Regions from separate parts of the Pseudomonas sp. LBUM1678 genome, predicted to be linked through region 1. Evidence: predicted binding sites of a transcription regulator. Region 1 holds the regulator's gene; each other region holds the start of a gene.
What was found. The regulator FliA, encoded in region 1, starts transcription of late flagellar genes. The targets are predictions, from matches to a motif close to CTAAAGTTTNNNNNNNNNNNGCCGNTAA.

Region 1 (4,750 bases):
GTCTACCTGACTGGCCATGAGTACAAGTTTGAGCAAGTTGCTTTCAACTTCGGTGACCAGTTGGGTCACGCGCTTGATCACCTGACCGGTGAGGTCCTGGTAATCCTGGGCCAGCAGAATGTCATTGAGGTTGCTCGACACCGTGCGATTGTCTTCGCTGCTGCGCGTCAGGAAACCGTCGACGCGCCGGGCCAGTTCACGGAACTCTTCAGCCCCGACTTCGCGGCGCATGAACCGACCCCAATCCGTGCTCAACGCCTGGGCTTCTTCGCTCAGGCTGTTGACCAGCGGCGTGGCGTTCTCCACCAGGTCCATGGTGCGGTTGGCGGCGGCCTCGGTCAGCTTGACCACATACCCCAGACGCTCGGTGGCGTCCGTGATCTGGGACACTTCCTCGGCTTGCGGCATGTTCGGGTCAATCTGGAAATTGACGATCGCGCTATGCAGCTCACGAGTGAGCTTGCCCACTTCCTGATACAGGCCGCGGTCACGGGTCTGATTGAGCTCATGGATAAGTTGCACAGCGTCGCCGAACCTGCCTTTTTCAAGGCTTTCGACCAGTTCGACCGCGTGTTTTTTCAGGGTCGATTCAAAATCGCCCAGTGAAGATTCTTTATGCTCCATAGCTCCCCCGTGGCGCAGTGGATCAACCGATGCGTTCGAAAATCTTCTCGATTTTTTCTTTCAACGCCTGGGCCGTGAAGGGTTTGACCACATAGCCGTTAACACCGGCCTGGGCCGCTTCTATGATCTGCTCGCGCTTGGCTTCGGCAGTCACCATCAACACCGGCAGATGCTTGAGTTTTTCATCGGCGCGCACATGGCGCAGCAGATCGATACCGGTCATGCCAGGCATGTTCCAGTCCGTTACCAGAAAGTCGATGCTCCCGCTGTTGAGAACCGGAATGGCGGTAGTGCCATCGTCGGCCTCGACCGTGTTGGTGAACCCAAGGTCACGCAACAGGTTTTTTATGATCCGCCGCATCGTTGAGAAGTCATCAACGATGAGGATTTTCATGTTCTTGTCCAATTCGACCTCCAAGCAGTCTTAAACGCGCCCAGCACCTGGACGCGCCATTTCAATCAATCCGGCAATGCATTCGATGACTGTCTGGAGCACAACAGATCGCGACCGGTGCAGTTCAACACCACACCGGCCTCGTTCGCAGTGTCCCCACACTGCCTTCAGCGCGCTCGCCACTCCCCCAAACGCCCCCGCAAACGGGCCGCGCACTGGCTGTGTAACTGGCTGACCCGCGATTCGCTGACACCCAGGACCTCACCGATTTCCTTGAGGTTCAGCTCTTCGTCGTAGTACAGCGCCAACACCAGTCGCTCACGCTCCGGCAAATTGGCAATCGCGTCCGCCAGCGCTGCCTGGAAGCGTTCATCTTCCAGATCGCGTGACGGCTCGAGATGAGCACTCGCGCCATCCTCGTGCAGCCCTTCGTGTTCGCCGTCCTGCAACAGATCGTCGAAACTGAATAACCGGCTGCCCAGGGTGTCGTTCAAAATCCCGTAATAATCGTCGAGACTCAATTGGAGTTCGGCCGCAACCTCATGATCTTTAGCGTCACGACCGGTTTTAGCTTCAATCGAGCGAATTGCGTCGCTGACCATACGGGTATTGCGGTGAACCGAACGTGGCGCCCAGTCCCCCTTGCGTACTTCATCGAGCATCGCGCCGCGGATTCGAATGCCCGCGTACGTCTCGAAACTCGCGCCTTTGCTGGCGTCATATTTGGTCGATACTTCAAGCAGGCCGATCATCCCGGCCTGGATCAGGTCTTCAACCTGAACACTGGCCGGCAGACGGGCCAGCAAGTGGTAAGCAATGCGTTTGACCAGTGGCGCGTAACGCTCGATCAGCTCGTACTGCGCGTCACGTGCCGACTTCTTGTAGAGGTTGTAGCCACTGGCTGTCATAGGACGGGTCCTGCGGTCTGTTGCACGAGGCGCTCGACGAAAAACTCCAGGTGCCCACGCGGGTTGGCAGGCAATGGCCAGGTGTCGACCTTCTGCGCGATCGCCTTGAACGCCAGGGCGCACTTGGAACGCGGGAACGCTTCGTAGACTGCACGCTGCTTCTGCACGGCCTTGCGCACGCTTTCGTCGTATGGCACCGCGCCGACGTATTGTAAGGCGACGTCGAGGAAGCGGTCCGTGACCTTGGTCAACTTGGCGAAAAGGTTGCGACCTTCCTGCGGGCTCTGGGCCATGTTGGCCAGGACGCGGAAGCGGTTCATGCCGTAATCGCGGTTCAGCAGTTTGATCAGCGCGTAGGCATCCGTGATCGAGGTCGGTTCGTCGCACACCACCAGCAAGACTTCTTGCGCTGCGCGAACGAAACTGACTACCGAGTCACCAATACCCGCAGCGGTGTCGATCACCAATACGTCAAGGTTGTCGCCGATATCGCTGAAAGCCTGGATCAGGCCGGCGTGTTGAGCCGGGCTCAGATGAACCATGCTCTGCGTGCCGGACGCGGCCGGGACGATGCGAATACCGCCGGGGCCCTGCAACAGAACGTCGCGCAGCTCACAGCGGCCTTCGATCACGTCGGCCAGGGTACGTTTGGGTGTCAGCCCCAACAGGACGTCGACGTTCGCCAGCCCCAGATCGGCGTCCAGCAGCATGACGCGCCGGCCGAGTTCAGCTAGAGCCAGGGACAAGTTCACTGACACGTTAGTCTTCCCGACGCCACCTTTGCCGCCGGTCACCGCGATCACCTGTACGGGATGCATGCTGCCCATGTTATTTCTTTACCTTGTCTTGCATAGACGGAGGCCACATTACTGGCTGCGCGTTCATAAACTGAACAATGCATGGCAGACCATCGATGTAGGTACAAAAACTGTTCATTAGTACCTCAGCCAACCTGCTTGGTCGGGCTGTGGTAAATATCAGCGAACATGTCAGCCATGGCTTCTTCGCTGGGTTCTTCTTGCATTTGCACGCTTACGGCACGACTGACCAACTGATGACGACGCGGCAGATGCAAATCATCCGGAATCCGCGGGCCATCGGTCAGGTAGGCCACCGGCAATTCATGACTGATCGCCAGGCTTAATACCTCACCCAGGCTTGCCGTTTCATCCAGTTTAGTCAGGATGCAGCCAGCGAGCCCGCAGCGCTTGTAACTGTGATAAGCGGCTGTTAGAACCTGTTTCTGGCTGGTGGTTGCCAAGACCAGATAATTTTTTGACTTGATGCCACGTCCGGCCAGGCTTTCGAGCTGCATGCGCAGTGCCGGATCGCTGGCCTGAAGACCCGCGGTATCAATCAGCACCACGCGTTTGCGCAGCAAGGGATCCAGCGCCTGCACCAGCGATTGCCCCGGATCGACGTGCGTTACCGACACGTTGAGGATCCGGCCCAGGGTCTTGAGTTGCTCCTGGGCACCAATACGGTAGCTGTCCATGCTCACCAGCGCGATGTTTTGCGCGCCATACTTTAGAACGTAGCGGGCCGCGAGCTTGGCCAGGGTGGTGGTCTTGCCCATACCGGCAGGGCCGACCATGGCAATCACGCCGCCCTCTTCCAGCGGCTCGACTTCCGGAGTGGCGATCATCCGCGCCAGGTGCGCCAGCAACATGCGCCACGCCTGACGGGGTTCTTCAATGTCGGTAATCATCGCCAGCAAGTCGCGGGACAACGGGCCGGACAGGCCGATGCGTTGCAGGCGACGCCAGAGGTTGGCCTGGGCCGGACGGCTGCCTTGCAGCTGATTCCAGGCCAGCGAACCGAGTTGCACTTCCATCAGTTCGCGCAGGCTGTTGAGTTCGAAACGCATCGAGTCGAACGCACGTGGGTCCACGCCGCCAGCGGCAGGTGCCGGGGTTGGAGCGGAGCGACGAGGTTCAGCGTAGGTCGGCTCGATCAGCGGTTCGGCGGCGGTCAATGGCAGGCCGGCGAACAACTGGCGATTGGTGGTCTTGTCGCCTTCGGTTTCGCCTTCGCCACGCAAGCTCAATTCGGCCTGGGCGGTGACGATCCGCGACTGGGTCTTGCGCAGCTCATCCTCGAGTTCCATGTTCGGAACACGCGGGGCCAGCGCCGACAATTTGTAATCCAGGGCAGCCGTCAGCTCGACACCACCGGCGATCCGGCGATTGCCAATGATGGCGGCATCAGCGCCCAGCTCATCACGAACCAGTTTCATGGCCTGACGCATATCGGCGGCGAAAAAACGCTTAACTTGCATAAACCACTACCTCAGCCGTTGGGCCCTACTGTCGCAACGATGGTCACTTGCTTGTTGTCAGGAATTTCCTGGTAAGCCAACACATGCAAACCCGGGACTGCCAGTCGGCCGAATCGCGAAAGCATCGCGCGAACCGGACCGGCCACCAGCAGTATCACCGGTTGACCTTGCATTTCCTGACGCTGCGCCGCATCGATCAACGAGCGTTGCAGTTTCTCAGCCATGCTTGGCTCCAGCAGAACGCCCTCTTCCGAGCCTTGTCCTGCCTTCTGAAGACTATTGAGCAATATCTGTTCCAACCTTGGCTCCAGAGTGATAACTGGTAGCTCGGAGTCAGTCCCTACAATGCTTTGGACGATTGCGCGGGATACGCCGACGCGCACCGCGGCCACCAGAGCGGCAGTATCTTGACTCTTGGCGGCATTGTTGGCGATGGCCTCGGCGATGCTGCGAATGTCCCGCACTGGCACCTGTTCAGCCAACAAAGCCTGCAACACCTTGAGCAGTTGCGACAGTGACACCACGCCCGGCACCAGCTCTTCAGCC
Region 2 (4,750 bases), 3.3 Mb from region 1:
TGGCCACCCAGGCCTGACGACCTGTCGTCTTCGGGCTATCTTTTCGGATAGCCCGTTTCTCACCGCAAGGAGCCGCTCGGAACGCCGATGCGCCAAATCTGGAAACCTTTTCGAGCGCTTTATTTTGCCTCGCTGATGATGTTGATCGGCTCAGGCTTGCTGAGTACGTACCTGGGCTTGCGCCTGGCGGCGGATAACGTCGACAGCCTGTGGGTCGGTGCGTTGATGGCGGCCAACTATTTCGGCCTGGTGCTGGGCGGCAAGATCGGTCACCGACTGATCGCCCGGGTCGGGCACATTCGCGCCTATTCAGCCTGCGCCGGGATCGTCGGCGCGGCCGTGCTTGGCCACGGCCTGGTCGACTGGCTGCCGGCCTGGATATTCCTGCGGGTGATCGTCGGCCTCGGCATGATGTGCCAGTACATGGTCATCGAAAGCTGGCTGAATGAGCAGGCCGAAGCGTCGCAGCGCGGCACGGTGTTCAGCGGCTACATGATCGCTTCTTACCTGGGGCTGGTACTCGGTCAGTTGATTCTGGTCATGCACCCGGCCTTGGGCCTGGAACTGCTGATGCTGGTCGCCCTGTGCTTTGCGCTGTGCCTGGTGCCGGTGGCCCTCACACGTCGTATTCACCCGGCACCGCTGCATCCCGCGCCGATGGAACCGCGGTTCTTCATCAAGCGGGTACCGCAGTCATTGAGCACGGTGCTGGGGGCGGGGCTGATCATTGGCTCCTTCTACGGTCTGGCGCCGCTGTATGCCTCGCAGCAAGGGTTGTCCACCGAGCAGGTCGGTCTGTTCATGGGTAGCTGCATTTTTGCCGGATTGCTGGTGCAGTGGCCGTTGGGCTGGCTGTCCGACCGTTATGACCGGGCGCTGTTGATCCGCTGTTTTGCGGTGGTCCTGGCCCTGACCGCGTTGCCGCTGGCAATCATGCAGCAGGTACCGCTGGAGGTTCTGTTTGTCGCCGGGTTCTTCTGTTCGCTGGTGATGTTCTGCCTGTATCCGCTGGCGGTGGCGTTCTCCAATGACCACGTCGAAGGCGATCGTCGCGTGTCCCTGACCGCAATGTTGCTGGTGACCTACGGCGTTGGCGCCAGTATCGGGCCGTTGGTGGCCGGTGTGCTGATGAAGCTGTTTGGCAGCCACATGCTGTATGCCTTCTTCAGTTTCTTCGCGTTGGTGCTGGTGTGGCGGATCCGCCCGAAAGCAGTCACCAACCTGCACCAGGTCGAAGATGCGCCGCTGCATCACGTGGCCATGCCGGACAGCATGTCGAGTTCACCGCTGGTGGCGTGCCTTGACCCGCGGGTCGATGAACAGGTGGTGCAGGACCAGATGCAGAACCCGATCAACCCTGATCCGGAGCCCGAACTCGAACCCGAGCCGGATCCCGAAACCGATCCACCGCCAGAAGACCCGGATGCAGGTCGCGAGCAAAGCTTTACCGAGGCCAGGCCTTAAAGCTGGCGCATAAAAAAACGGGCAGTCACCGCAAGGGACTGCCCGTTTTTTGTTGAAGCGTCGTATCAGAGGTCGTCTTTATCGAAGCGGCGTGCTTCACGCTGGAGCTGATAGACGAATCGCTCGACCTGACGCTGCACCAGTCCGCTCATGTTGTGGAAGCGGATGCCGGCGAAGGTGGTGGAGATTCTTTCTTCGAAGTGCAGGTAACGCAGTTCCACCGGCGCAGTCATGCTGCCGAACGGCAGATCGGCGATAAAGCGGTCGTAGACCTGACCCAATTGCAGCCTGGCGGTGATGTCACCTTCAAAGCGCAGCTTGCAGCCAGTGGCCGAGATGTCCAGCAGCTTGCCTCTGATCGGGAACTTGAGCTTTTCACCGCCCAGTTCGACATCGACCAGTTGCGCCAGCTTCAACGCAGCCCGGAAGGCATTGCGGCGCTGGTGGTAGACCACTTCATCGGGGAGGGTGCCACGGTAGCAGCGATCACCGGATTCATCGATGGTCAGCAGGCCATTGCTTTCCCAGGCAATGCGCACGCCGTCGTGGAAACCTTCAACCCGAAACGACTCGCCGGCCAGCAGATAACGTTCGCCGTCGCGAGGCACCATTTCGTCCAGGGCAATGCTGTTGCCGTCACGGTCGACGTCCACCAGATAGCTCTGGAAGCGCTGGCTGCGTTCGTGGAACGTGATGATCAGCGGGTCATGGCTCTCTTGCAGCTGCCGCAGACTACCGGCGATCTCCATCGGCGTGGATAGCACCTTGGGTGGCTGCGGAGCATCTTCCGCGTTTAAGGCATTGAACACGGTTCATCATTCTCCAGACAAAATTTGACTGCGACTTGCTAGCATACTGCCAGCATGTGGCGCGTCTTGATAGAGCGTGCTCATTAACAGGCTCAAGCCTGACTAAGCGGGCGCGGCTTCGCTAGCATGGAGGTTGATCCGCGGGCATCGTAAAGCGCTGGCGGTTCGCCGCCGGTGAGGATTTTCAGCTGATTGGCCGTGGCGGCCTGCTGGACCAGGATCGACTGGCCATTATTGACGTTGGCCGCCTGGCATTGAGCCAGGAGATCGGTCAGTTTGTCGCTCTGTTCCAGCAATTGATCGCCGATGCTCGACTGGCTGGCAAGTTGCTCCAGGCCGTTGCGATTGGTCGGCAGATTCAGGCTGGCGAGGATTTCACTGCGCTTGCGGCCATGCTGTTCCAGCAGAATGATCATTGCCTGTTTCTGCGCCAGAATATCTTCGAGCAGCGGCATGTCGCGACCGTGCAACGCGATGGATTCGGTTTGCAGTAACTCCAGCAAGTATTGTGCTGGAGCAAAGTCGTCGGTGATCAGTTGCAGTAAATTAGTGTCGTGCATGGCTGGCCTTGGGGTTTAAGCGTCCAAAAGCCTGGCGCAGGCCGTGGCCTAGCGCTGGGCTTCGAAGTTGAGCAGTTTGCTGGCTACACGGTTGCTGTCGACTTTATAGCTGCCATCGGCAATCGCTGCTTTCAACTCGGCCACGCGGGCGTTGTCGACGGCAGGCTGATCGCGCAGCTTGTCAGTGACCTTCTGCAACTGTTGAGCCTCATTGCTGAGGTGTACCGATTCCCCGCTTTTGGCGGTACTGGCCTGTTCGGCCGGGGTATTCAGCGGCGCGGATTTGCCGGTTTCGGCAGTTTCCTTCGCGGTGCTGGTACGCGTACTACCGGTAAGTGACGAGGAGCTGTTCAAACGGCTGAAATCGATGACCATGATAAAAAACCTCTGGGTATTTGGACGCTTGCCATGTTTTCGGCTCTCCCTGCGAAAACTTTAGGCCCATTTATCAATGAGCTTGCATGCGCCAGCGCTAGTCCTGCCTGCGGCACAGTTTAGGGAACAGCCGGGCGGCGCGCCATCTTTCACCCACAGATCGTTCTACATGGCCACTTCCACCTGGCCGGGCGCAGTGACTTGCGCCTTGATGACCCGCTGGGAGTTGAGGTTTTTCACACGAATCTGTTCACGCAGGCCGCCGTTGGACAGGGCTTCGCCCGGCATACGCACACTGAGCGTACCACTGCGGGCGGTAATCACCACCTGATCGCCCTTGCTGATGACTTCGGCCTGTTCGAGATGAACCAGCGTCAGCACCTGATTGGCGACCGTTGGTCGGGTAAGTTTCTGCCCGACAGCCTGATCCATGGAGGTGAAATAACCCTGGTTGATCAGGCTGATATCCCGCTCGCGCAACATGACGTCGCCGGGCTCGATGACCCCGGCGCGTTTAAGTGGGCGCGTGGTCGTGACAACGTCTCGAAACAGGCGGACTTGAGCGGGCACGAAGACTGTCCAGGGGGATGTGCTGTCGCAACGGACCTTGACCGTCACCCGCCCGATCGGGGTCGCCGGGCTCTCCAGGGTGGCTGTCAATTCCTTGTCGCACATGGGCATGCGCAGTCGTGGATCGAGCTGGTTGACCTCGATTTCGTAGCGGCCTTCCGTTTGACTGGTGGCCAAATAGTCTTCTACGGTGAATTCAAGAAAGCCCTGAGTGACGCCGATAAGCATGTCAGGCAAGGTAACCGCGTCAGCAAGGGCAGGGCTGCCAGCGTTGAACAGGCAAACGGCCGACATCGCGCAAAGCAATTTGCGGGAAGTTGATGTCAGGCGTCGGAAAAATGTCGGTTCTGTGTTCATAAGAGTTAAAAAGCAAGCGCCGTGCCGTTTAGCAATAAATGTGCGTCGCAACACACTTAAGCGTTGGTGTAGGAGTCTGTGCATGGCTGGTGTAATGGATGCGGTAAACCAGCGCACGCAACTGGTTGGGCAGAATCGCCTTGAGCTGTTGTTGTTCCGTCTCGACGGCCAGCAGCTGTATGGGATCAACGTGTTCAAGGTTCGGGAAGTGCTGCAATGCCCCAAACTGACCGTGATGCCCAAGTCCAGTCCTGTCGTGTGCGGTGTGGCAAGTATCCGGGGGGCGACCATTCCAATTCTTGATCTGGCAATGGCGACCGGCTCCGGCGCACTTAAAGATCAGAGCAATCCCTTCGTAATCATCACGGAGTACAACACCAAGACCCAGGGTTTCCTGGTGCGCTCGGTGGAGCGCATCGTCAACATGAACTGGGAGGAGATTCATCCGCCACCCAAGGGCACGGGACGCGATCATTACCTGACAGCTGTGACTCGGGTCGACAATCAGTTAGTCGAAATCATCGACGTCGAGAAAGTGCTGGCGGAAGTGGCGCCGACACCGGAAGCGATTTCGGTCGGCGTGGTGGATGTCGAAACCCAGCACAAGGCGCTGTC
Region 3 (4,750 bases), 1.2 Mb from region 1:
CTTGAAGCGACCCAGCTCCGCACCTTTTTCCAGATGGATCGGCGCGCGGGCGGCTTCGTCGTAACGGAAGGTTTTCAGCTCGCGTTTCGGCGGCGTCACCAACCCGGCCCACACGGTTTCAATCGAGGCCACGATCATCGCGCCCACCAGCACCACGGCCATCGGCCCGCGCTCGGTGTCGAAAATGCACGCCACGCGCTCGTTGCGGGCAAACAGTTCAGGCACGTTTTCGGCGGTGGTCTGGTTGACCGAGAAAATCCGGCCCGGGATGTAGACCATCTCGCGCAGGGTGCCGGCCAGTGGCATGTGCACGCGGTGGTAGTCTTTCGGCGACAGGTAAATCGTCGCGAAATCACCACCCATGAACGGCGCAGCATTCGCGGCATCACCGCCCAGCAATTCCAGCACGCTGAAGCTGTGACCCTTGGCCTGGAACACGCGGCCGTGTTCGATCGGGCCGAGTTGGCTGACCGCGCCGTCGGCCGGGCTGAGAATCGCGCCGGGGGTTTCATCGAGCGGGCGAGCGCCGTCTTTCAGTGCGCGAGTGAAGAACGCGTTGAAATGCTCGTAAGCGGTCAGGTCTTCGACCAGGGCCTGGGACATGTCCACCTGATAACGCTTGGCGAACCAGGCGGTAAAGGCGTTCTTGAACCAGCGCACGCGGCATTCGGCAATGCAGCCGGCCAGTCGCGAGAGCAAGTGGTGAGGCAGCAGGTATTGGCTGAGGATAAACAAACGCTTATTCATTAACTGTCCTTAAAACCTTAAATCTCTACGGGCGTATCGGGATGGTTGCCCCATTCGCCCCAGGAGCCGGCGTAGCCTTTGACCCGCGGATAACCGAGGGATTTGGCCACCAGATAAGTGAAGCCAGAGCGATGGTGAGTCTGGCAGTGAGTGATGATTTCTTTGTCTTTGGTGATGCCGAGTTGTTCCAGGATCTGCGGCATGTCCGTGCGGATGCGCAGGTTGCGGGCCTGATCCATGCCGGCCGTCCATTCGAAATTCACCGCGCCGGGAATGTGCCCGGCCTTGGCTGCCAGGACTTTCTCGCCGGAGTACTCCAGCGGGCCGCGCGCATCCCAGACCGCCAGGTCGGCGGCGCCGAGACGGCTTTGCAGGTATTCGCGGGTGGCGGTCGGTTCGTCGTGCAGGGTCAACGCAACCGGGCGGCCAACGTGGGCCGGGATCTGGATCGACATGGGCATGCCTTCTGCCAGCCACGCCGTCAGGCCACCGTCTATATAGTGGTAATTGCGGTGGCCGATGACATCGAGCAGCCAGATAAAGCGCCCGGCCCACCCGCCGCCTTCGTCGTCATACACCACGTAGACCGCATCGGGGTTATGTCCAAGCTCACCGAACAACGCTTCGAGTGCCGCTTGCGGCGGCATCAGCCCCGGCGCTGGCGACTGACCGAGTTGCGTACGTTTGGGGTCGACAAAGCGCGCACCGGGAATATGCCCTTCGGCATAGCGGGCGCTGCTGGTCAGGTCCACCAGAATCAGTTCGCGGGACTCGAGGCGAGGGAGCAAGTCGCTCGGCTCGATGACCAGCGCCAAGCCAGAGAAGTCAGACATGTGAGGTCTCCAGAGCACAAAGGGGAGGATTGTAGCGCAGCGTCATTGGCTGCGCTGGCTAAAGCTATGGAGTGCCTTTTCAATGCACTGCGCGGTTTTGCCGAAAGCTTGCACGGTGATTTCCGAAAACGGCCCGCCGCCCTGATCCGCAACAACGACCATGATCACCCGACCATTATTGACCAGTGAACGCAGCAGCAAGTGTTCGCCGCGAAACTGCGCGCGCAGACTGGCCGGCAGCAGGGCCGAGAACTGGGCGTTGTTGGCCGGGGTCAATCGCACCTGGGCCTGTTGCGAGAGCAGGCGTTGCAGCACGGTGCTCTGACTGACGGCCAGGTTCAGCCCCGTCGCGTCCTTCGACAGCCCGGCGGTTTGATGCGCACGCAAATTGGCGTGGGTGCGGTCGGCCATCAAAATCATCACCCGACGCATGCCGCACGCGACCAGCGCGTCCCGTGCAGACGTGGTCAAGTGCATTGCATTGGTGAAGCGGCTCGGTTCGACCAGCAGTTCGGCGCATTGCTTGCGCCACGCCGTCAGGTCTTCGGTGGTCGGCGCCGGTGCCGGTAGCAAACCGGCGTGAATACGGTTAATGCCCGATGGCCAGATCAGCGCAACGGCGGGGTGCCAGATGTCCGGCATGGCGTGCTGGTGCGCGCTGTTGACGGCCTGTTGATGCAATTGCTGCTGCACTTCGCTCATCGGCATTTGCAGGTAAAGGCTGGTCAGGTATTGCCAGCGTTCGCTGTGCGGACTGTCCCAGGCCTGTTGCGCCGACAGTGCCAGGCCATTGGCCAACAGCACGGTATTGGCCGGCTGATTGAGCCAGCGACGCAGTGTTGGATCGTCATCGAGACGGTTTTGCTGGCGCAAAGGGTGCTCGCTGTCGCGGGCAATGCGCAGGACTTTGACCAGTTCTCGCTGCTCGTTGAGCAGCAGCCGATAACCTTGCTGCACCCAGATCGGCAGACGCCAGATATCCACCAGGGCCTGACAGATGTCCAGCAAGCGAACGCCGAACAATTGCTTTTCGACGTTGCGTGCTGACTCGCCTTTATGAATCACCCGCAGTTCCCACTCTTCGAGCAACTGCGGATGAGTCAACGCCATCGGCCACAGCGGCGAGAGAAACAGCAGGCTGCCCCAGTGGATGTCCTGCCAGAGCCGCGCCAGGCGTCCGGCGAAAAAGCCGTTGGCCTGTTGGGTCGCATGCTGGCTGATCAATTGCAGCTGACGCAACGCCACGGGTATCTGTGATTGGGGTTCGGCTGGCAACCGGGCGAGCAATTCTTCAGTGCGTTTCAAGCCGAGGCGATTGATCGCCACCTCAAGGTTTTCAGCAGGCTCGGTCATGCTGCCGTGGGTGTGGCGATTGGCTTCGCGAATCACGCTCAAGGCCAGGGCCGGGCTGTCTTGCAACAGTTCGGCGATGTCGCGCAATGAACTGCGGTTATCGGCGAGGGCCTTGCAGACACGGTCGTGACTGTCTTGCGGGACCGGCAGGCGCACACCATCGAGAAGCTTGACCCAGCCTTCAAGGGTGTTCGGTTTTGGGGTTGGGAGGTTCGTTTCGTTAGCCATGGTTGGACGTGATCATCGTCTGCATTACCTATGCCCACAGAGGGCTAAATTAGCTTTTCGTTTGAACTGGCTATAGTCTGGCGCAGTTTTGCCGATAAGTAGAAGAAGAGATTTTTTAACTTCCGAATATGACCTTGAACCCGACTCAGTAAGTGCTCTCCTACCTATGGCTAAATTAATCGGCATCATCGTCGTATTCGCGAGCGTGCTCGGCGGATACGTGCTCTCCCACGGCAAGATTGCCGCCCTGATCCAGCCTTTCGAGGTGATGATTATCGGGGGTGCGGCCCTCGGTGCATTCCTGCAGGCCAACCCTGGTCATATGTTCAAACACGTTCTCAAGAAATCCTTGGGAATGTTCAGCTCGCGTTTCAACCACACGTTCTATCTGGAAGTGCTGGGGCTGATTTACGAGATCCTCAACAAGAGCCGCCGCGAAGGCATGATGGCGATCGAAGGCGACATCGAAGATGCTGCCGCCAGCCCGATTTTCGCCAAGTACCCGGCCGTTCTGAAAGATGACCGCATGACGGCGTACATCTGCGATTACCTGCGCATCATGTCCTCCGGCAACATGGCTCCCCATGAGCTTGAAGGCCTGTTCGACATGGAGCTGACCAGCCTCAAGGAAGACCTGGATCATCCGTCCCACGCCGTGAACGGCATCGCCGACGCCATGCCCGGCTTCGGTATCGTCGCGGCCGTGTTGGGTATCGTGGTGACCATGGCTTCTTTGGGTGAAAGCGATCAGAAAATGATCGGCGTACACGTCGGTGCGGCACTCGTGGGTACCTTCTTCGGTATTCTCGCCGCCTACGGTTTCTTTGGCCCGCTGGCCCATGCCCTGGCCCACGAAGCCAAGGAAGAACTGAACGTCTACGAAGCCATCAAGGCCTCGCTGGTTGCTTCGGCTTCCGGTATGCCGCCATCGCTGGCGGTGGAATTCGGCCGCAAGGTTCTGTACCCGGCGCACCGTCCTAGCTTCGCTGAGCTGGAACAAGCGGTTCGCGGTCGCTAAGTCATGGAAAATAACCAGCCGATAATCATCAAACGCGTAAAAAAATACGCGGGCGGGCATCACGGGGGCTCCTGGAAAATCGCCTTCGCTGACTTCGCGACGGCGATGATGGCGTTCTTCCTGGTGCTGTGGCTGCTGTCCACGGCAACGCCGGAACAGAAGATTGCCATCGCCGGTTACTTCAAGGACCCGGTCGGTTTTTCCGAAAGCGGCACGCCGTACATCATCGATTTGGGCGGTTCGCCGACCCTGGCGCCGGAGAACACCCTCAACCCCGAGGTGAAGTCTCAGCCGCAACCCGACCGAGTCACCGTCGACACCGACCAGGTCGAAGGCATGGCCGAGCAGGTCGAGAAAGAACGCCTGGAACTGTTGCTGCAAGAGTTGCAGAACAAGGTCGATGAAAATCCGCAGCTGCAAAAATTCAAGGACCAGATCCTGTTCGAGATCACTCAGGACGGCTTGCGTATCCAGATCATGGACGCGGAAAACCGGCCGATGTTCGACTCAGGCTCAGCGCGTCTGAAACCGTATTTCGAAGACATCCTGCTGGCCATGGCCGACACCATCA
Region 4 (4,750 bases), 1.4 Mb from region 1:
CACGCCAACGATCCGCCACCGCCGTGGCACAAACGCAAGGATGACTGGTTCCTGCGACTGCTCGGCTGTGCGCACCTGGCCGGTGGCACGATACTCGCTGCCGGTGGGCCGTTGAACGAACTGGGTCACTGGCCGGCCGGCATCATGGTGGCCGTCGGTTTGTATCTGGTCGTTCGCCGATAGCCAGAGCCCCCGCACGCTGGCACACTGTTTGAACGCTTGGGTTCTGCTCATGAAGTGTGGAACCCGCTGTCGGAGTCGAAGATGAAAAACTGGCTGGACGAGATCAAGTGGGACGCAGACGGCCTGGTGCCGGCGATTGCCCAGGATCACAAGACCGGGCGCGTCCTGATGATGGCCTGGATGAACCGCGAAGCGCTGGAACTGAGCGCTGCCGAGAACCGTGCCATTTACTGGTCACGTTCCCGTGGCAAGCTGTGGCGCAAGGGCGAAGAGTCCGGCCACGTGCAAACGTTGCATGAGATGCGCCTGGACTGTGACGCCGACGTGATCATCCTGATGGTCGAGCAGATCGGCGACATCGCCTGCCATACCGGTCGCCAGAGCTGCTTCTACCGCGTCTTCGAGAACGGCGACTGGAAAACCGTCGATCCGGTTCTGAAAGACCCGCACGCTATCTATTCCGCAGGACACACCCATGAGTGACACTCTGACCCGTCTGGCCGAGGTGCTGGAAGAGCGCAAAGGCGCCGCCGCCGACAGCTCGTATGTCGCCAGCCTGTACCACAAGGGCTTGAACAAGATTCTGGAAAAAGTCGGCGAAGAGTCGGTCGAAACCATCATTGCCGCCAAGGACGCCGCCATCAGCGGTGACTGCAGCGATGTGATCTACGAGACCGCCGATTTGTGGTTCCACAGCATGGTCATGCTCGCCCAACTGGGGCAGCATCCACAGGCTGTACTCGATGAACTGGACCGTCGTTTCGGTCTGTCCGGACACGCCGAGAAAGCCTCGCGCCCGTCCGCCTGAACAACTATTAGAGAGGAGCAGCAACATGGGCATTTTTGACTGGAAACACTGGATCGTCATCCTGGTTGTTGTCGTTCTGGTGTTCGGCACCAAGAAACTGAAAAACCTCGGCACTGACGTGGGCGAGTCGATCAAGGGTTTCAAGAAAGCCATGAACGACGACGAAAAACCGGCCGATCCGACTGTTACGCCGGCACAACCGGTGCCACCGGTTCAGCCACAGACCACCCAGTCCGTGAACCAGCCGCACACCATCGACGTGCAGGCGCAAAAAGTCGAAGAGCCGATCCGCAAAGACGTGTGAGCACTGACTAATGTTTGGTATCAGCTTCTCTGAATTGCTGCTCGTCGGCCTCGTCGCCCTGCTGGTGCTGGGTCCCGAGCGTCTGCCGGGTGCTGCGCGCACCGCCGGCCTGTGGGTCGGTCGTCTGAAGCGCAGCTTCAACGCGATCAAACAGGAAGTTGAACGTGAAATCGGTGCCGACGAGATTCGTCGGCAACTGCACAACGAGCACATCCTGTCACTGGAACAGGAGGCGCGGAAGATCTTCACGCCGACCCAACAGGAGGCCACACCGGTTCAGCCGGTTGAACCGGTGGCGGAGCAGACGATTCATGCTCCCGCCGCCGTGCCTGCACCTGTTGTAGCGGCCACGGAGCCTGCGCCCGTTGCTGCAACGCCACCGGTTGCACCTGCCACGACGCCTGCGGCTGCGCCTGTTGCGCTGGCCCCTCATGACCCAACACTGCCGCCGCGAGCCCCATGAGCGATCTTCCTGAAAACGACCAGCACATGCCGCTGGTTTCGCACCTCACCGAGTTGCGTACCCGCTTGCTGCGTTGCGTAGCGGCGATCTTCATCATCTTCGCCGGGTTGTTCGCCTTCACCCAGCAGATCTACACCTTCGTTTCGACGCCGCTGCGCCAGTACCTGCCAGTGGGCGCGACGATGATTGCTACCGACGTTTCGTCGCCGTTCCTGACGCCGCTGAAGCTGACCATGATGGTCTCGTTGTTCCTGGCGATCCCGGTGATCCTGCATCAGATCTGGGGCTTCATCGCGCCGGGCCTGTACAAGCATGAGAAGCGCGTCGCCGTGCCGTTGCTGGTATCGAGCATCATGCTGTTCTACGCCGGCATGGCGTTCGCCTATTACCTGGTGTTCCCGCTGATCTTCAAATTCTTCGCCGCCGCCACCCCGGCCGGTGTGGAAATGATGACCGACATCAGCAGCTACCTCGACTTCGTCATGACGCTGTTCTTCGCGTTCGGCGTGGCGTTCGAGATCCCGGTGGCCGTGGTGCTGCTGGTGTGGATCGGCGTGGTCGACGTCAAATACCTGAGAAAAATCCGCCCGTACGTGATCATCGGCTGCTTCGTGGTCGGCATGATCCTGACGCCGCCGGACATTTTCTCGCAGACGCTGTTGGCCGTACCGATGTGGTTGCTGTTTGAAATCGGCATCCTGTTCGGCGGACTGATCAGCAAGCGCGGCGAACACCCGGACGACCAGCCAGCTGACGATCACAACGACCAACCGCCAGCGACCCAGCCGTGAACCTGCTGCTCCTCATCGAGGCCGACTTCATTGCGGCCGACCGGGTGATCCTGCGTGATCGCCGGTTGACGCACATGCAGGAAGTTCATCGTTGCGAGGTGGGTGACAGCATGCGCGTCGGGCGTATCGGCGGGCTGATGGGCTCGGCCGAAGTGCTGCGTCTGGACGCCGATGAAGCCGAACTGCGCGTCACCCTCGACCAGCCGCCACCGGCCAAGCTGCCACTGACGCTTGTATTGGCTCTGCCACGGCCGAAAATGCTGCGCAGGGTGTTTCAGACCGTGGCGGCCATGGGTGTGCCACGAATCATTCTGGTGAACAGCTATCGCGTCGAGAAGAGCTTCTGGCAAACCCCGTTTCTGGAACCAGAGGCGATTCGCGAGCAACTGATCCTTGGCCTGGAACAGGCCCGGGACAGCGTACTGCCGGAAATCGTCATCGAGAAACGCTTCAAGCCGTTCGTCGAAGATCGTCTGCCGGCCATTTCCGAAGGCACCCTCGGCCTGGTCGGCCACCCCGGCAACTACCCGCCCTGCCCCCGAGGCCTGAATGAAGCGGTGACCCTGGCCATCGGCCCCGAAGGGGGCTGGATTCCTTACGAAATCGACCTGTTAGCGAAGTCCGGCCTGCAACCGGTACAACTTGGCGAGCGCATCCTGCGCGTCGAAACCGCCGTCACCGCGCTGCTCGCCCGACTTTTCTAAGGTCAATCACGGTCCACTGTGGCGAGGGAGCTTGCTCCCGCTTGGGCGCGCAGCGGCCACTGCTTTTTATCCAGCCAGACCGTATCCATCGGTTTACGACTGCTCCGCAGCCGAGCGGGAGCAAGCTCCCTCGCCACAGGTATTCACACACCTGAACATCGCGTTGCGCCTACAGATTCCCGCCCGCCTGCCGATACAGTTCCCATAAAACCAACTAGTGGTCCGAGGGAGTAGCAGCATGTACCGTTGGCTAGCCGAGAATCTGGGAAATGTAAGCGTCAATCGCAAACTGGGGATCGGCTTCGGTCTGGTGCTGCTTCTAACCTTGCTGATCACCTTTACAGGCTGGACCGGCCTGACAGGCGTGATGAGCCGTGGCGACAAGCTCGGGTTCATCGCCAGCCTCAACGACCTGACCAAAGACCTGCGCCTGGCCCGTCAGGACTACGAAATACGCCGGGGCGAACAAGGCCCGGCCGCGGTCAACGACCTGCTGAGCCAACTCGACGCCGGTCTGCAAACCGCCCGTAAATTGATCGAACAGCCGTCTGACGTGGCGATGATCGACCAGCAACTCGCCGCCGTCAGCCAATACAAACAAGCCTTCATCGCGATGACCCAGGCCGGCGCCAATCGCGAAGACGCCCGCAGCAAACTGGGTGCTACCGCCGACAACGCGGTGGCCCGCGTCGCTGAAGTCGAAAAATCCATGCTGCAAGGCGACAGCGTCGCCGACTTCAACAGTGTGATCGACCTGAGCAAGCTGATTCAGCAGGCACGCTTCCAGGTTCGCGGCTACACCTACAGCGGTAAGTCCGAGGCCGAGCAACCTGCGCTGGACGCCATCGACAACGCACTGAAGAACCTCGAAGGCCTGCCGTCCAAACTGCCGGAGCAGCACATCGCCAACCTGCAACAGGCCACCGATTCGCTCAAAGCCTACCGCGCCGCCGTCAGCCAGTACCGCGATTCGCAGGTTGCCAGCGCCGCCGCCCTCAAGCGCATGGCCGAGCAAGGCCAGATCCTGCTCGACGTCAGCAAAAAACTCACCGTTTCACAAACCATCGTCCGGGACACCGACGCTGCGCACGCCAAGAACCTGCTGCTGATGGCCACTGTTCTGGCCTTGGCGTTTGGCTTGCTGGCGGCATGGGCGATCACTCGCCAGATCGTGATTCCGTTGAACCAGACCCTAAAAGTCGCCGAGCGCGTGGCGGCTGGCGACCTGACGCAAAACCTTGTTTCCGAGCGTCGCGACGAATTGGGCCAGCTCCAGCGCTCCATGCAGAACATGACCGTGGGCCTGCGCGAACTGATCGGCGGCATCAGCGACGGCGTCACGCAAATTGCCAGCGCCGCCGAAGAGTTGTCGGCCGTCACCGAGCAGACCAGCGCCGGGGTCAACAGCCAGAAGATCGAGACCGACCAAGTGGCCACCGCGATGAACGAAATGACCGCCACCGTGCAGGAAGTCGCGCGTAACGCCGAAGAAGCCTC

Region 2: a site for FliA is predicted at 3,245-3,272, ahead of flgM (flagellar biosynthesis anti-sigma factor FlgM). Genes of this name have one in related genera too.
Region 3: a site for FliA is predicted at 3,232-3,259, ahead of motA (flagellar motor stator protein MotA). Genes of this name have one in related genera too.
Region 4: a site for FliA is predicted at 3,423-3,450, ahead of ACA070_RS01775 (methyl-accepting chemotaxis protein). Genes of this name have one in related genera too.

The regions. Positions count from the first base shown of each region.
Region 1 covers NZ_CP166775.1:1,772,979-1,777,728, reverse strand. The annotation lists gene ACA070_RS08000 (protein phosphatase CheZ) at 1-624, opposite strand, end outside; gene ACA070_RS07995 (chemotaxis response regulator CheY) at 647-1,018, opposite strand; gene fliA (RNA polymerase sigma factor FliA) at 1,186-1,926, opposite strand; gene fleN (flagellar synthesis regulator FleN) at 1,923-2,753, opposite strand; gene flhF (flagellar biosynthesis GTPase FlhF) at 2,870-4,204, opposite strand; gene flhA (flagellar biosynthesis protein FlhA) at 4,216-4,750, opposite strand, start outside.
Region 2 covers NZ_CP166775.1:5,063,144-5,067,893, reverse strand. The annotation lists gene ACA070_RS23020 (glutamine synthetase family protein) at 1-17, shown strand, start outside; gene ACA070_RS23015 (MFS transporter) at 88-1,464, shown strand; gene ACA070_RS23010 (flagellar brake protein) at 1,530-2,273, opposite strand; gene ACA070_RS23005 (flagella synthesis protein FlgN) at 2,366-2,833, opposite strand; gene flgM (flagellar biosynthesis anti-sigma factor FlgM) at 2,882-3,208, opposite strand; gene flgA (flagellar basal body P-ring formation chaperone FlgA) at 3,374-4,135, opposite strand; gene ACA070_RS22990 (chemotaxis protein CheV) at 4,218-4,750, shown strand, end outside.
Region 3 covers NZ_CP166775.1:552,067-556,816, forward strand. The annotation lists gene asd (archaetidylserine decarboxylase) at 1-747, opposite strand, end outside; gene ACA070_RS02490 (rhodanese-like domain-containing protein) at 765-1,580, opposite strand; gene ACA070_RS02495 (HDOD domain-containing protein) at 1,623-3,161, opposite strand; gene motA (flagellar motor stator protein MotA) at 3,328-4,179, shown strand; gene motB (flagellar motor protein MotB) at 4,183-4,750, shown strand, end outside.
Region 4 covers NZ_CP166775.1:383,488-388,237, reverse strand. The annotation lists gene ubiB (ubiquinone biosynthesis regulatory protein kinase UbiB) at 1-183, shown strand, start outside; gene hisI (phosphoribosyl-AMP cyclohydrolase) at 265-666, shown strand; gene ACA070_RS01800 (phosphoribosyl-ATP diphosphatase) at 659-991, shown strand; gene ACA070_RS01795 (twin-arginine translocase TatA/TatE family subunit) at 1,017-1,295, shown strand; gene tatB (Sec-independent protein translocase protein TatB) at 1,306-1,758, shown strand; gene tatC (twin-arginine translocase subunit TatC) at 1,755-2,549, shown strand; gene ACA070_RS01780 (16S rRNA (uracil(1498)-N(3))-methyltransferase) at 2,546-3,253, shown strand; gene ACA070_RS01775 (methyl-accepting chemotaxis protein) at 3,492-4,750, shown strand, end outside.